Regions from separate parts of the Rhizobium sp. TRM96647 genome, predicted to be linked through region 4. Evidence: riboswitches for the same ligand, from Rfam matches in the RefSeq annotation. Region 4 holds a riboswitch; each other region holds the start of a gene.
What was found. A riboswitch is a leader RNA that binds a small molecule or an ion and turns the genes downstream of it on or off. The one in region 4 is predicted to bind cobalamin.
Positions count from the first base shown of each region.

Region 1: linked by a shared signal. The riboswitch ahead of OCK02_RS01490 (hypothetical protein) and the one ahead of nrdH (glutaredoxin-like protein NrdH) in region 4 are both predicted to bind cobalamin.
Region 2: linked by a shared signal. The riboswitch ahead of OCK02_RS13925 (ABC transporter substrate-binding protein) and the one ahead of nrdH (glutaredoxin-like protein NrdH) in region 4 are both predicted to bind cobalamin.
Region 3: linked by a shared signal. The riboswitch ahead of OCK02_RS04535 (aromatic ring-hydroxylating oxygenase subunit alpha) and the one ahead of nrdH (glutaredoxin-like protein NrdH) in region 4 are both predicted to bind cobalamin.

Region 1 covers NZ_JAOXHF010000001.1:318,371-322,462, reverse strand. The annotation lists gene metH (methionine synthase) at 1-1,000, opposite strand, end outside; gene OCK02_RS01490 (hypothetical protein) at 1,081-1,296, opposite strand; cobalamin riboswitch at 1,397-1,612, opposite strand; gene OCK02_RS01485 (GH36-type glycosyl hydrolase domain-containing protein) at 2,056-4,092, shown strand, end outside.
Region 2 covers NZ_JAOXHF010000006.1:274,134-278,225, reverse strand. The annotation lists gene OCK02_RS13930 (transcriptional regulator NanR) at 19-723, shown strand; cobalamin riboswitch at 1,104-1,334, shown strand; gene OCK02_RS13925 (ABC transporter substrate-binding protein) at 1,513-2,544, shown strand; gene OCK02_RS13920 (FecCD family ABC transporter permease) at 2,541-3,569, shown strand; gene OCK02_RS13915 (ABC transporter ATP-binding protein) at 3,566-4,092, shown strand, end outside.
Region 3 covers NZ_JAOXHF010000002.1:333,246-337,337, reverse strand. The annotation lists gene OCK02_RS04540 (hybrid-cluster NAD(P)-dependent oxidoreductase) at 1-564, opposite strand, end outside; gene OCK02_RS04535 (aromatic ring-hydroxylating oxygenase subunit alpha) at 566-1,810, opposite strand; cobalamin riboswitch at 1,916-2,113, opposite strand; gene OCK02_RS04530 (arylsulfatase) at 2,553-4,092, shown strand, end outside.
Region 4 covers NZ_JAOXHF010000025.1:4,367-8,458, reverse strand. The annotation lists gene nrdE (class 1b ribonucleoside-diphosphate reductase subunit alpha) at 1-1,826, opposite strand, end outside; gene nrdI (class Ib ribonucleoside-diphosphate reductase assembly flavoprotein NrdI) at 1,808-2,206, opposite strand; gene nrdH (glutaredoxin-like protein NrdH) at 2,218-2,439, opposite strand; cobalamin riboswitch at 2,682-2,892, opposite strand; gene zigA (zinc metallochaperone GTPase ZigA) at 3,040-4,092, shown strand, end outside.

The DNA of each region.
Region 1 (4,092 bases), on a different contig from region 4:
GGGCCGGCGTCGAACCGCAGCAGCCGCCGACGATGTTGACGAGGCCGTCGCGCATGAAGCCTTCGATCTGGGCGGCCATCTGCTCGGGCGTCTCGTCGTAGCGGCCGAAGGCGTTCGGCAGGCCGGCGTTCGGATAGGCGCAGACGAAGGTGTCGGCGACGGACGAGATCTCGTCCAGATGGGCGCGCATGGCGTTGGCGCCGAGGGCGCAGTTCAGCCCGATCGAGAAGGGGTCGGCGTGGCGGACCGAATTCCAGAAGGCTTCCGGGGTCTGGCCGGACAGCGTGCGGCCGGAAAGGTCGGTAATCGTTCCGGAGATCATCACCGGCAGCTCGATGCCCTTTTCGGCGAAGACCTCGCGGGTGGCGAAGATCGCCGCCTTGGCGTTCAGCGTGTCGAAGATCGTCTCGATCAGGATGATGTCGGCGCCGCCGTCGATGAGGCCGCGGAGCTGGTCGGCATAGGCGAGCTTGAGGTCGTCGAAGGTGACGGCGCGGTAGCCCGGGTTGTTGACGTCCGGCGAGATCGAGGCGGTGCGGTTGGTCGGGCCCAGCGCGCCGGCGACGAAGCGCCGCCGCCCGTCCTTCTCCTGCGCGCGCAGGCCGGCGCGGCGGGCGAGGCGGGCACCGTCGCGGTTGAGCTCGTAGACCATGTCCTCCATGCCGTAGTCGGCCTGGGCGATCGTGGTGGAGGAAAAGGTGTTGGTCTCGAGGATGTCTGCGCCGGCAAGTGCATAGCGATAGTGGATGTCCTCGATCGCGGCCGGCTGCGTCAGCGTCAGGAGGTCGTTGTTGCCCTGCTGATGGCAGGCGCACTCGCCGAAGCGGCTGCCGCGGAAATCGTCCTCGACGAGGCCGAGCGTCTGGATCTCGGTGCCCATGGCGCCGTCGAGGACGAGGATGCGCTCGCGCGCGGCGGCGCGCAGCGCATCGGCGATGTCCTTGCCATTGCGGGGTGGTAGTTCGGGACCAAAAAGGTCGTCGAGGTCGGCCGATGCCATGGCGAAGCCCTCCGATGCAGCATGTCTGCTCCGGAGATCACATAAAGATATGTTTATGTCAATATGTCTTTATGCGAAAATCAGTGCGGCCGGCCTGATCGTCCCGCGAGCCGCTCGAACAGCGAACGGAGCCGGACGATGTCCGGATCACGGTCCCTGTAGGGTGCGAGCTTGACGAGTTCCTTCAGGGCCTCTGCCGGAAGATCGGCGCCGCGCGGCTGCCAGAGGAGCCACGAGATGAAGACGGATTCCGGCTTTCCGGAGCCCGAGGCGTTCTGTTCGATGGTGACATGCATGACTTTCCCCAATCTGGAATTGGGGGATGACCGGACGCACGCAAGCTGAAGATCCGCCTTGACGCGGAGCAAGCGCACCCGTGGGACACCCCGCCCATGGACGTTACGAGTTCATCAGGGCAGGTCTCCTGGCTTGCGGGTCGTTGCCTCTGTCCGGCCTTCCCGGCACGAAACGTGCCAGTGGCATGGGGGACAGCAGCTCGCCGCCTACAGTTGCGGGGGCAGCGCCGGAATGGATGGCTTCCCATCGCACCGGCTTCCCTCTTCGCTTCCTCGTCGCGAACGATTCGGAAGAACCCTGATGGCCGCAAGGTGGCCCGAAGGCGACGGCGATGTCAACGCAGGCGGGCGGGTTATCGACGGAATTGGACACGGGCATGGAACCCTTGCCGGATGCGCCGCGTTCAGGTCCCGTTCACCGCTGGTCACGTAGGCCAAGGGTGGTATCTCATGGCCTTGATATTGTTGGAGTCGCCTTGCCCCTGCCTTCCAGTTCTGTTGCAACAGCCTGCCATTGCGGCTAAAGAAAGCCGTTTTCATGCGCCACGCAGAAGCGGGAGAAGACCCTGCCGCCCGTTACATGCCGCCCGTCGATCGAGGGCGCATTTTCGTGCGCATGGAATCCGCTGACGGGGTCGTACGGAGGAACGCATGACGCCGTCCTGTTGCACAAGTCCGCTCGGATGATCCCTGCCTGCCGAACGTAAGTCCGGCCGCGGCCGGATCCACCAACCCTGCTCGAAAAACAGAAAAAAGCTGATGTCCCTTCACAACCGACCACAGACCTCGTCGCGCGAGACGGAATCCAAGCAGATCGACTACAATGATTCGATCCGGGATACCTATTTCACCCTCGAGGAGCTGAGTGCCTGCGGTGAGGATCTGGCGCGGAACGGCGCGAATTCGCTGCCGGGCTTCACGCCGTTCGACTTCCGCGCCCGCCACCGGGAAAACGAGAAGGAAATCCTCCGGGTCTACCAGACGACGGCCCGCGACGTCGAAGCCGGCGCGACGATAACGCCGGCGGCGGAATGGCTGCTCGACAACTACTACGTCGTCGAGGAGGCGATCCAGGAAGTGCGCCGCGACTTCCCGCGCCGTTTCTACCGTCAGCTGCCGACGATGAAGGTCGGCGAGGTCGAGGTCCCGCGGACGCTCGCGCTCGGCTGGCTCTACGTCGCCCATACCCAGAGCAGCGTCTCGCGCGAGAGCCTGACGGCGATCGTGGAAGGGTTCCAGAAGGCCGAGGCCTTCAAGATCGGCGAACTCTGGGCGCTGCCGTCGATCGTCCGCTTCATCCTGATCGAGAACCTGCGGCGCATTTCCAGCCGTGTCGAGCGTTCGCGCGGGATGCGCCGCAAGGCGAACGAGGTGGCCGACGAGCTGATCCGCCAGAACGACCCGGAAAAGAGCGTCGTGATCCTGCGCGAGATCGAGCATCTCGTCGCCGACAACACCTTCGTCGCCCAACTGCTCTATCGTCTGCGCGACGGGCTGCAGGCATCGGGCGCGGCGATCCAGTGGCTGGAAAAGCAGATCGAGGCGCGCGGGACCGACCTGGAAGAGGTCCTCGTCGCCGAGCAGAACCGGCTTTCCTCCGGTAACGTCACGATGAGCAACCTGATCAAGGGGCTGCGCACGATCGACGATACGGAATGGCCGGTCTGGGTCGAAAGCGTCAGCCGCCTCGATGCGGCGCTGCGCGAGGGTTCGGACTATACCGAGCTCGATTTCGGCTCGCGCAACGCTTACCGTGATACGATCGAGAAGATGGCCCGCCGCTCCGGCAAGACGGAGCTGGAGGTGACGCAGCTGGCGCTGGCCATGACCGCCGAGGACATGGCGGCGGGCAACGTCGCCGGTGCGCACGAGGCCAATGTCGGCAGCTACCTGGTCGGCAAGAAGCGCGACATCCTGGAAAAGCGGATCGGCTACCGCCCGTCCATCCTGCAGCGCATCGTGCGCTTCAGCCGCTCGCTCGACTGGTTCGCCATCGCCGGGCCGGTGATCCTGCTGACGCTTCTGGCCATGGTCGGGGTCTACTATTTCCTCGACCAGATGGACATTCCGAACGGCGCCTGGCTGATCATGCTGATCCTGTTCGCCGTGCCCGCCTCGGAGGGCGCCGTCGGGCTCTACAACACGCTCGTTACCCTCTGCGTGAAGCCGACGCGGCTGGTGGGCTACGAGCTGCGCGAGGGGATTCCGGAGGAGGCACGCACGCTCGTCGCGGTCCCCTGCCTGATCTCCAAGCGCGACCATGTCGACGAACTGGTGCGCAACCTCGAGGTCCACTACCTCGCCAATCCGCGCGGCGAGATCTATTTCTCGCTCGTCAGCGACTGGGTCGACAGCAAGGCCGAGGAGACGCCGGAGGATCTCGAGGTCCTCGAATACGCCAAGCGCGAGATCGCACTGCTTTCGGCACGCTATGCCTATGACGGCCGCACACGCTTCTACCTGCTGCACCGCCGGCGCCAGTTCAATCCGCAGGAAGGCGTGTGGATGGGCTGGGAGCGCAAGCGCGGCAAGCTGCACGAGCTGAACCTGCTCCTGCGTGGCGACGGCGACACCAGTTTCCTGCCCGGCGCCAATGTCGTGCCGGAAAACGTCCAGTACGTCCTGACGCTTGATTCCGACACGCGCCTGATGCGCGACGCGGCCACCAATCTCGTCGGCAAGCTCCACCACCCGATCAACCGCCCGCTGATCGATCCGCAGACCCAGCGGGTCGTCGCCGGCTACAGCATCCTGCAGCCGCGCGTCACCCCGTCGCTGACGACGGGCGACGAGGCC
Region 2 (4,092 bases), on a different contig from region 4:
ATGAGCCAGAGAGACGCCATGCCCCAAACCATCGAGCCGATCGTCAGGCGCAAGCTGTCGGACGAGGTCTTCGACCGGCTGGAGCGGATGATCACGTCGGGAGAATTGAAGCCGGGCGACGAGATGCCTTCGGAGCGCGTGCTGATGGAGCGTTTCGGCGTCGGCCGTCCCGCCATCCGCGAGGCGATGCAGTCGCTCGCCAACAAGGGCCTGCTCAGCATTTCCCACGGCGAGCGGGCGAAGGTGCTGCAACTGACCGCGCAATCGATCTTCCGTCAGGTCGACCTGACGGCGAAGATCATGCTGTCGCAGTCGACCGATACGCTCGAGCATCTCAAGAGCGCCCGCATCTTCTTCGAGCGCGGCATGGCCCGCGAGGCGGCGCAACGTGCCCGGAGCGGCGATATCGACGATCTGGGGGCCATCATCGAGCGCCAGCGACGCTCGCTCGGGGACGCGGAAGCTTTCATCGCCGCCGACATGCAGTTTCACAGCCGGATCGCCCAGATTTCGGGTAACCCGATCTATGTTGCCGTCAGCGAGGCCATGCTGGCCTGGCTGAAGGAATACCACACGGACATGCTGATCTGGACCGGCAAGGAAAAGCTCACGCTGGTGGAGCACGAGGAAATCCTGGACCAGCTCAGGAGCAGGGATGCCGAAGGGGCGGAAGCGGCGATGCTGAAGCATCTCGAACGATCGAGAGCGCTCTACAACCGCTGACCCGGCCACAGGTCCGTGGCGCCGTTCCGGAGCGTCTTATCCCCATTCATCGCTTCGACCGTCCGGACCGCTGCGGACGGTCGCAGATCCTCCTGAAATCTCCGGGTCGTGATGGGCCCCGCGCGTTCGGCGCGGGACGGCGGCCGCATTTGCGCTTGATATGTGATGTTATAAAATAACAACTCGATTGACTCACGTAATACCATTACACTAATCAGGCCCGGTCAGATCCCGAGGGAAGTTCGATGACCGTTCCAGACCGTGCCGAAAACCCCTGCCCCGCATCGGATGCGCCGGCACGGGTGCCGGTCCGGCCGCGCCTATTGCGTGCAGAACGCAAAGTTGCCGGTCGGGCTTGCTTGACGGCGCGGTGCGCAAACGTCTATCTGGAAGACGACGGTTCCCCGCCCACGAAGCGGAGGGGATTAATAGGGAACACGGTGCGGACGACCCAAGTCGGGACCAAAACCGTGGCTGCCCCCGCAACTGTAAGCGGATTGCCGTTCATCCTCGTGGCGCCTCGGCGCCATGCCACTGCGCAACGCGCGGGAAGGCAGATGAACGGCGCATGTCCGCGAGCCAGGAGACCTGCCGTCAGCCATCGATCCAACGTCACGGGCGGGGAAGCCCGGAACAGGAGCCATCATGACGACCATCGGCGCCTTGCTGTGCGTCTTCACGCTGCCTTTCCCGAGACCTGGCGATCCTTCGAGCGACCGGACGGCCTGACGGCTTGTCCGTTTTTTCAACGGCGCCCCTGCGGGCGTCCCAGCTATTTCGGGGAATTCCATGAAAATTCATTTGAAACAACCGCTCCGCGCGGGCTTCGTCGCCCTGTGCCTCGCCGCATCGTCCTTCCATGGCCAGGCGAGTGCTGCCGAGACCAGCTATCCGCTGACACTGCAGAATTGCGGTCGCCCGGTGACCTTCGAAAGTGCGCCGTCGCGCACGGTCTCGATCGGCCAGAGCAGCACCGAGATCCTCTATCTGCTGGGACTTGCCGACAAGGTGGTCGGTACCGCGCTCTGGGTCGGGCCGGTGCTGAAGGGCTATGAAGAGGTGAACGCGCGGATAGACCGGCTCGCCGACAACGAGCCGAGCTTCGAGAGCGTTCTGGCCAAGAAGCCGGATATCGTCGCCGTGCAGTTCCAGTGGCAGGTCGGGCCGGAGGGCGTGGTCGGAAGGCCGGAACAGTTCGAGGAGCTCGGCATCCCGGTCTACACCTCGCCGTCCGATTGCGTCGGCAAGGACAATTCTGCCGCGAGCGACGGCGTGCGCCATCAGGTCTTCACCATGGACCTGGTCTATCAGGAGATCCGCGAGCTTGCGCAGATCTACAACGTCCAGGAAAAGGGCGAGGCTGTCGTCGCTGATCTGAAGAAACGCGAGGAGGCCGCCCGCGCCAAGGTCGCCTCCGCACAGGGCAAGTTGTCGGCCGTCTTCTGGTTCTCCAGCGCCGCCGACGCCGATCCCTATGTCGCCGGCAAGAACGGCGCGCCCGGCTACATCATGTCGGCGCTCGGCATCGAGAACATCATCAAGACCGACGACGAGTGGCCGACGGTCGGCTGGGAAACGATTGCCAAGGCCGATCCGGCGATCATCGTCGCCGGCTCCATGGAGCGGCGGCGCTATCCGCTGGACAGCCTCGAGGCCAAGCTCGAATTCCTGAAGGCCGATCCGGTCGCCAGCCTGATGCCGGCGGTGAAGAACGGCCATGTCTTCGACATGGACGCCCAGGCGATGAACCCGACGATCCGGACGATCGAGGGCATCGAAGCCCTGGCGGACGCCATCGCCAACGCCGGCCTCGCCAAGTGAACCGGACGCTGACATCGGGCGGACGGACGGGTGCGGCCATCGCCGCGCTCGTCATCCTCTTGCTGGCGCTGTGGATGGGGGCTGCGATCGGCGAGACGGCGATCCCGCTCGCCACGGTCGCCCAGACGGTGGCGAACCGGCTGTGGAATGCCGGCTACCCGCTGGAGCCGATCGACGAGGGCATCATCTGGAGCTACCGGCTGAGCCGGGCCGTCGTGGCGGCGTCCTGCGGAGCGGCGCTGGCGCTCTCCGGCGCGGTCCTCCAGTCGCTGCTGCGCAACCCGCTCGCCGATCCCTATATCCTCGGAATTTCCGCGGGCGCCTCGACGGGCGCGGTCGGCGTCGCCATCCTGGGTATCGGCGCGGGCGTGCTGACCTTGCCGCTCGGGGCCTTCCTCGGCGCGATCACAGCCTTCGTCCTGGTCAGCGTCCTGGCGGTGAAGGCCGGGCGCGGCACGGCGGCGATCATCCTCGCCGGCGTCGCTGGCTCGCAACTCTTCAACGCGCTCACCTCCTTCATCGTCACCAAGGCGGCGACGGCGGAGCAGGCGCGCGGCATCATGTTCTGGCTGCTCGGAAATCTGTCGGGCGTGCGCTGGGCGGATGCCTGGCTGGCCGTTCCGGCGGCACTTGTGGGTCTCGTCGTCTGCCTGTGGCATGCGCGCTCGCTCGACGCCTTCACCTTCGGCGCGGAATCGGCCGCCTCGCTCGGGATCTCGGTGCGACGCACCTATCTTGCACTCGTCGGCGTGTCGGCGATGATGACCGCGGTGATGGTCTCGATCGTCGGCTCCATCGGTTTCGTCGGCCTCGTCATTCCGCATGCGGCGCGGCTCCTGGTCGGCGTGCGCCATGGCGTGCTGCTGCCGGCCGCGGCCCTGACCGGGGCGGTGTTCATGATCCTCGCCGACATCCTGTCGCGCACCATCATTCCCGGCCAGGTCCTGCCGATCGGCGTGATCACCGCGCTGATCGGTGCGCCGGCCTTCGCCCTGATCCTCGCAAAGGGGAGGGCGCGCGCATGAGGCTGACCGCCAGAAGCGTTTCATGGTCGGCCGGCGGCGCCGACATTCTCAAGGATGTCTCGCTTGCGGTCGAGACCGGCGAATTTCTCGGCATCATCGGGCCGAACGGTTCGGGGAAGACGAGCCTGATGTCGCTGCTTTCCGGCATCCGCAAGCCCCGGTCGGGAGAGGTGCTGCTGGACGGGGTGCCGATCGGCGCGCTCGGTCGGCGCACGGTGGCGCAGCGGCTGGCGCTGGTCGAACAGCAGGCGGAGACCGGCGAGCGTATCACCGCACGCCAGGCCGTTGAACTCGGCCGCACGCCCTATCTCGGGCCGCTCTCGCCCTGGTCGCCTGACGACGACCGGATCGTCGACGCGGCGCTGGACAATGTCGACATGGCCCACCTTTCAGGCAGGAGCTGGCATACGCTGTCGGGGGGCGAACGCCAGCGGCTGCACATTGCCCGCGCGCTGGCCCAGCAGCCCCGGATCCTGCTGCTGGACGAACCGACCAACCACCTCGATATCGGCCATCAGATCAG
Region 3 (4,092 bases), on a different contig from region 4:
GCCGAGCGAGAGGTTCGGCATCTGCGCCGACAGGCATTCGAGCTCGGGGCGAAACAGCAGGTCCTGAGGGGTGCGCGCGCAGGAGACGAAGGCGACGTCCGTCTGCGGCGCGCAATCGGCCATCCAGCGCGTCATCGACATCATCGGCGTGACGCCTGAGCCGGCGGAGATGAACAGGTACTTCTCGCCCGGATGGCGGACGAAGGAGAAATCGCCGAGCGGACCGAAGGCCTTCAACTGCATGCCGGGCCTGAGATGATCGAACATCCAGCGGGTGCCGATACTGTCCTTCTGCGCCTTGACGGTGACGGCGACGGAGAAGGGCCGCGACGGGGTCGAGGACAGCGTGTAGGTGCGCATGACCGGATCATCAGGCGTCACCGGCAGTTCCAGCGTGACGAACTGGCCCGGCAGGTAGCGGAACCAGTTCTCGCGGTCGGAGCGGAAGGTGAACGTCATCACGTCGGCGGTCTCGGCCGTCACCGCGATGCATTCCAGCATGTGCTGGCGGTCGTTCCAGGGCTGGAGCTCGTCGAAATGGCGGAAGTGGCTCGCGATCGTCATGTCAGGCCACCCGCACCAGCGGCTGCTTCTCGCCCTGAAGGCGCTGCTCCATGAAGGTGCAGTACCATTCGACGAACTGCATCACGCCGCCCTCGTCCTCGGGCGAATAGGGGCCGGGCTCGTAGGCGGGGGAACGAATACCGAAGGCGTTCTCCTCGACGATCTGTCGGTCCTGGTCGTTGGTCTCGGTCCAGACGTGGGTCAGTTCGTCGAGATTGTAGTCGATGCCTTCCACCGCATCCTTGCTGACCAGCCACTTGGTCGTCACCTGCGTCAGCTCGGGGCCGAGCGGCAGGACGCGGAAGGTGATGGCGTGGTCGGCCAGAACGTGGTTCCAGGTGGTCGGGTAGTGGAACATCAGGAGCGTGCCGATATGGCTCTCCTGCACGTCGGACGACAGCGGACGGCGGACGGCGCGCGCGCCCGACATGGTGTAGCTCTCGGCGTCTGCGATCAGCGGCATGCGGGCGAGGCGGAACTGGCCGGAAGGCGACATGCGGAACTCGCTCGGCAGGCCGGCCGCCTCGCACTTTTCCCAGTGACCGGCGATGACCGGATCGTCCTTGGCGCCCTGGACGCCGGTGGCGCTCGGGGCCTCCGGATAGGTGCGGCAGAGTTCGGGATGGTTGGCGGCGCAATGGTAGCACTCGCGGTTGTTCTCCCAGACGAGCTTCCAGTTGCCCTTCTCCACGATCGTGCTCTCGAAGGCGACCTTGGTCTCGCCGAGGCGATGGCGGACGAGATAGGGTTCGGCCAATTCGCGATAGGGGGCGAAATCCGGCGCCTCGTCGGCCAGACAGATGAAGATGTAGCCGCCGACGGTCTCGCAATGGATCTTCTTCAGGCTGTGCTGGCTCTTGTCGAAATCCTCGGCCATGTGGCGGGCGAAGAGCAACGTGCCGTCGAGCTCGTAGGTCCACTGATGATAGGGGCAGACGAGCTTGGCGGACGCGCCCTTGTGCTGGGTGCAGACGCGCGAGCCGCGATGGCGGCAGGAATTGTGCAGCGCGCGGATCGTGCCCTGGCGGTCGCGGGTGACGACGACCGGATAGTCGCCCACCTGCAGGGTGAAGAAATTGCCGGCCCGCGGGATCTCGCAGTCGTGGCCGACGAACAGCCAGTCGCGATACCAGATCGTCTCCAGGTCGAGCTTGTAATAGTCCTGATCGATATAGAAGGCCTGGTCGAGGCTGTAGCCCTCGCGCCGGTTCCTGATCTTGCGAAGTACGTCGCTGCTGATATCCATTGCCGCTTCCTCAAAAGCATTGCTCGTCTGAAGCGGGCATGGATCGAGGCCGACCAGCATGAAGACATGGCTTCGCTGCGCCCCCGGCCGCCCACCGCAGCCAGTCACGTCATGTTTCTCCAAGGCTGGTTTCCGGGCTCGGGAGATGTCCTCTGCGGACCGCGCGGCGCCTTCCCGAATTGCTTCAGTGGCGTTTTGCCGCGATTTCTTCCCTTACCGTTGCGGGGGCAGCTCCGGATTTTCACCGGCTTCCCAATTATCCGCCCTCCCTAGAGAGGCAGCACCTTGAGCCTCTTCATCTAAGCGGAAAGGCCGGCGCTCCAGTCGCCCAAATGCGACGTCGCCTTCCGCTTTGGCGACAGCCGAAGACGAAGGCGCGAACTCGAAATAATTTATATATTTCATATACTTGAAAAACAGCCCAAGGTGTTTCGACCAACAAATAGGCGGCAAGATCGCAAAAGAGGCAGATAGTCTCTTTGCGCCACCATGGTCACAGTGCAGCCCGCGTTGTTTCATGATAGCCTTGCATAGCGCGAGCGTTCACGCGATCCGCCTTGACGTAGAGGAGAAGGCGACAGACGCGCTCGGACCGACAATCAGCACCGACAATCAGCATGTCATTCAGCAGAAACGTCGAGCTATCACGGGAGGGTGAGCGATGGGGACCGAAAACGGATGTGACGACGCGAACAGCACACTTGAAGACGGCGAGCCGGCCCTGAGCCGCCGGCACGTGCTCATGGCAGGAACAACGCTTGCCGCCGCCGCGGCGCTCGGCGGCACCGGATCGCCGGCACAAGCCCAGGAACAGCAACAGGCGCAAACGGCGACGCCTTCCACCAGCCGGCCGCCCAACATCCTTGTCATCTGGGGAGACGACATCGGCATCTGGAACATCTCGGCCAACAGCCGGGGAATGATGGGCTACCGGACGCCCAACATCGACCGGATCGCGGAGGAAGGCCTGTCGTTCACCGACTACTACGGCCAGCAGAGCTGCACCGCCGGCCGCGCCGCCTTTCTCGGCGGCAACGTGCCGGTGCGCACCGGCATGACCAAGGTCGGACTGCCCGGCGCGCCGCAGGGCTGGCAGAAGACCGACGTGACGGTAGCGACGGTGCTGAAGGCGCAGGGGTATGCGACCGGACAATTCGGCAAGAACCACCAGGGCGACCGCGACGAACACCTGCCGACCATGCACGGCTTCGACGAGTTCCTCGGCAATCTCTACCACCTCAACGCCGAGGAGGAGCCTGAGAACCGCGACTATCCGCGCGACCGGATCATGCCGAGCGGCAAGACCTTCCTGGAGCAGTTCGGCCCGCGCGGCGTGCTGCACAGCTGGGCCAATCCGGATGGCACGCAGAAGATCGAGAACACCGGGCCGCTGACGAAAAAGCGGATGGAGACGATCGACGAGGAGACGCTCTCCGCGGCCAAGGACTTCATCACCCGGCAGAACCAGGCGGGCAAGCCGTTCTTCTGCTGGTGGAACGGCACGCGCATGCACTTCCGCACCCACGTGAAGGAGCAGAACAAGGGGATCTCCGGCCCGAGCGGCGACGAATACCATGACGGCATGGTGGAACACGACATGCATGTCGGCGAGCTCCTGAAGCTTCTCGACGACCTCGGCATCGCGCAGGATACCGTGGTGCTCTATTCGACCGACAACGGCCCGCACTACAACACCTGGCCCGACGCCGGCACGACACCCTTCCGCAGCGAGAAGAACTCCAACTGGGAGGGCGCCTACCGTGTGCCGGCCTTCGCCCGCTGGCCAGGCCGCTTCCCGGCAGGCGAGACCCTGAACGGCATCGTTGCGCACGAGGACTGGCTGCCGACCTTCGCGGCGATCGCCGGCGAACCGGATATCAAGACGAAACTCGCCAACACCGTCGAACTCAATGGCCGCAGCTACCGCAACTATATCGACGGCTACAACCAGCTGGATTATCTCGGCGGCAAGGTCGACCAGTCGCCGCGGCACGAGTTCTGGTACGTCAACGACGACGGGCAGGTCGTGGCGGCGCGCTACGACGACTGGAAGGCGGTGTTCCTGGAAAACCGTGGCGAGGCCTTCGGCGTCTGGCGCGAACCGTTCACCGAGCTGCGGGTGCCGCTGCTCTTCAATCTCCGGCGCGACCCGTTCGAGAAGGCGCAGCACAACTCCAACACCTACAACGACTGGTTCCTCGACCGGGTCTTCATCATCGTCCCGATCCAGGGCCTGGCAGCGCAGTTCCTGCAGACGATGAAGGACTATCCGCCGAGCCAGT
Region 4 (4,092 bases):
ACGATCGGATGGATCGAGGAGGTCGAGTGGTTGATGTAGGAGATCGAGCCGGTCGGCGGCACGGCCTGCAAGTTCTGGTTATAGAGCCCGCCCTCCATCACCGCCTGCTTGAGGCCCCGCCAGTCCTCCTGCGTCGGGATAGGGATGCCGGCGGTCTCGAACAGTTCGGCAACCCGCTCCGTCGCCGGCAGCCATTCGGCTTGCGTGTACTTGTCGAAGTACTCGCCGGAGGCATATTTCGAGGTCTCGAAGCCCTTGAAGCTCTGGCCGCGTTCGACCGCCAATCGGTTGGAGGCGCGGATCGCGTGATAGGTCACGGCGTAGAAATAGATGTTGGTGAAATCGACCCCTTCGTCCGAGCCGTAGAAGATGCGTTCGCGGGCGAGATAGCCGTGCAGGTTCATCTGGCCGAGGCCGATGGCGTGGCTTTCGTCGTTGCCCTTGGCGACCGAGGGCACCGAGGAAATGTGGCTCATGTCGGAGACCGCAGACAGCGCCCGGATTGCCGTCTCGATCGTCTTGCCGAAATCGGTTGAATCCATCGCGGCCGCGATGTTCAGCGAACCAAGGTTGCAGGAGATGTCCTTGCCGAGATGGCTGTAGGACAGGTCGTCATTGAACGCGCTCGCTTCACTCACCTGCAGGATTTCCGAGCAGAGGTTGCTCATGGTGACGCGGCCGGCGATCGGGTTGGCGCGGTTCACCGTGTCCTCGAACATGATGTAGGGGTAACCGCTTTCGAACTGGATTTCGGCGATCACCTGGAAGAAGTCGCGTGCCTTGATCTTCTTCTTGCGGACGCGGCTGTCGGCTACCATCTCGCGGTACTTCTCCGTGACCGAGATTTCGGTGAACGGCACGCCGTAGACCCGTTCGACGTCGTAGGGCGAGAACAGGTACATGTCCTCGTTGTTTCGCGCGAGCTCGAAGGTGATGTCTGGAATGACGACGCCGAGCGACAGCGTCTTGATCCTGATCTTCTCGTCGGCGTTCTCGCGCTTGGTGTCGAGGAAGCGCATGATGTCGGGATGGTGGGCGTTGAGATAGACCGCTCCCGCGCCCTGCCGCGCACCGAGCTGGTTGGCATAGGAGAACGAATCCTCCAGCAGTTTCATGACAGGGATGATGCCCGATGACTGGTTTTCTATGTGCTTGATCGGCGCACCGGCCTCGCGAATGTTGGTGAGCGACAGCGCCACGCCGCCGCCGCGCTTGGAGAGCTGCAGCGCCGAATTGATAGAGCGGCCGATGCTTTCCATGTTGTCCTCGACCCTGAGCAGGAAGCACGAGACGAGTTCGCCGCGCTGCTTCTTTCCGGCATTGAGGAAGGTCGGCGTCGCCGGCTGGAAGCGGCCGGTAATGATCTCGTCGACGAGGTCGCGGGCGAGTTGCTCGTCGCCGCGCGCCAGCGCCAGCGCCACCATGCAGACGCGGTCCTCGTAGCGCTCCAGATATCGCTTCCCGTCGAAGGTCTTGAGCGTATAGGACGTGTAGTACTTGAACGCGCCGAGGAAGGTCGGAAAGCGGAATTTCCGCGCATAGGCCTCGTCGAACAGGTCGCGGACGAAATTGAACGCGTACTGGTCCAGAACCTCTTGTTCGTAATAGCCTTCGGCGACGAGATAATCGAGCTTCTCGCGCAGGTTATGGAAGAACACGGTGTTCTGGTTGACGTGCTGGAGGAAGTACTGCCGCGCCGCCATGTGGTCCTTGTCGAGCTGGATGTTTCCCTGCTCGTCGTAGAGGTTCAGCATTGCGTTCAGCGCGTGGTAGTCGAACGCGGGTTCCGCGGCCTTTGCGGGGCGTTCTAGCGTGAGCTTGTCCAAAATCGTTCCAATCCGTGCCTGACGTTGATGACGTCAGGCACGGTGCCCAGGAGTTCGAACCGGTAGAGGTAGGGAACCTGGCACTTGGCGGAGATGACGTCGCCGGCGATCCCGAAGGTCGCACCGAAATTGCTGTTGCCCGCGGCAATCACGCCGCGGATGAGGGAGCGGTTGCCCGCATCGTTGAGAAAGCGCATCACCTGCTTGGGAACGGCCCCCTTGCCGCCGTCGCCGCAATAGGTCGGGACGACGAGCACATAGGGGCGGTCGATGTGGAGTTCGGCGTTCGCAACAGGAATGCGGACCGCCGGCACTCCGAGCCGGGCGACGAACCTGTGGGTGTTCTCGGACCGGCTGGAGAAATAGACGAGTTCGCCCACCGTTTGGGGCCTCACGCCAGCGCGCTGATCATGTCCGGGCGAAAACCGGCCCAATGCTGCTCACCGGCGATGACGACGGGGACCTGGCGGTACCCAAGCCCCTGCACCAAGGCAAATGCAGCGGCGTCCTCGGAAACGTCGATGATCTGGTAGTCGATGCCCTGGCGATCGAGCGCACGGGTCGTCGCAGTGCACTGGACGCAGGCGGGCTTGCTGTAGACGGTGATGGTCATGGATATCCTCGTGAGATGATTGGCATGCGGGATCGTTCGGCCACCTGGAGGCGGCCGTCGTGAACGTGGAAAAATGGGACGCAGTTAGCCCCGGTGGCGGGACCGGAAACCGCTACTCACGCTGACGCAGACGGAAAAAACTAGACATGGACTTCACCCCGAAGTGGCTCAGACGGGGCTTCGGGGAAGCGATGCGCGCACTTCGTGCCGCGCCGGATCGCTTTCCTGCCGGGCACCCCGCCGGTGGACGTTTCGTTCGAGGCAGGTCTCCTGGCTCACGGGTCGTCGTGCTCGTTCGGCCTTCCCGGATTCTCATCCAGTGGCCAAATCGAACGGCACTCTCCGTTCACAGTTGCGGGGGCAGCTCCGGCTTGGCGATCATCATGTCCGCCGACCGGATTCCCATCTTAGCTCCCGACTCGCGTCGGAAGAACCTCGAACACAAGATATAGTAGAGATGGATGGATTCGCGTCAACAGCTATCGATCCTTGTCCGCAGTTTTCCGACCAGCGAAATTTTCCGGCGCCATCGCCTTGACCGCCTCCGGCTTTTCCGCGCTTTTGTAACTGTATAACGTTACCAATCGAGCGAACACCTTTATGATCGACAAACTGCCCGTCACCGTTCTCTCCGGGTTTCTCGGAGCCGGGAAGACAACGCTGCTCAACCACATCCTCTCGAATCGCCAGGGACTGCGCGTCGCGCTGATCGTCAACGACATGAGCGAGGTGAACATCGACGCCGCTCTTTTGCGCGATGGCGGTGCGAACCTGTCGCGGACGGAGGAGCAACTGGTGGAAATGACCAATGGCTGCATCTGCTGCACGCTGCGCGACGATCTCCTGAAGGAGGTGCGTGCGCTCGCGGAGCAGGGCCGGTTCGACTACCTGCTGATCGAATCGACAGGGATCGCCGAGCCGCTGCCTGTCGCGACGACCTTCGACTTCCGCGATGAGAACGGCATGAGCCTGTCGGATGTGGCCCTGCTCGACACGATGGTGACGGTGGTCGATGCCGCCAACCTTCTGGCCGACTACGGTTCCGCAGACCTCCTCGCCGACCGCGGCGACACGGCAGGCGACGGCGACAACAGGACAGTTGTCGATCTCCTCGTCGAGCAGATCGAATTCGCCGATGTCGTGGTGCTCAACAAGATCGGCACCGCGACGCCCGAGCAGCGCGATGCGGCCCGCAAGATCATCGTCTCCCTCAACCCCGACGCAAAACTGATCGAAACCGATTTCGGCCAGGTCGACCTGAAGGAGGTTCTCGGCACCGGTCGCTTTGATCTCGCCAAGGCCGAGCAGCATCCGCTCTGGTTCAAGGAACTGCATGGCCTCAAGGACCACGTTCCCGAAACCGAGGAATACGGTATCCGCTCCTTCGTCTACCGCGCCCGCCGTCCCTTCGAGCCCGCGCGTTTCCAGCGCTTCATCGATCGGTCATGGCCAGGGGTCGTGCGGGCAAAAGGCTTCTTCTGGCTGGCGACGCGGCCGCACCATGTCGGCGAGATCAGCCAGGCCGGCGCGCTTGTGCGCACGGGCAGGATGGGCGTCTGGTGGTCCGCTGTGCCAAAGGCGCAGTGGCCGCGCGATCCCGGATTCCTTGAAATGATGGAGCCCTATCTCGACCCGACCTGGGGCGATCGGCGA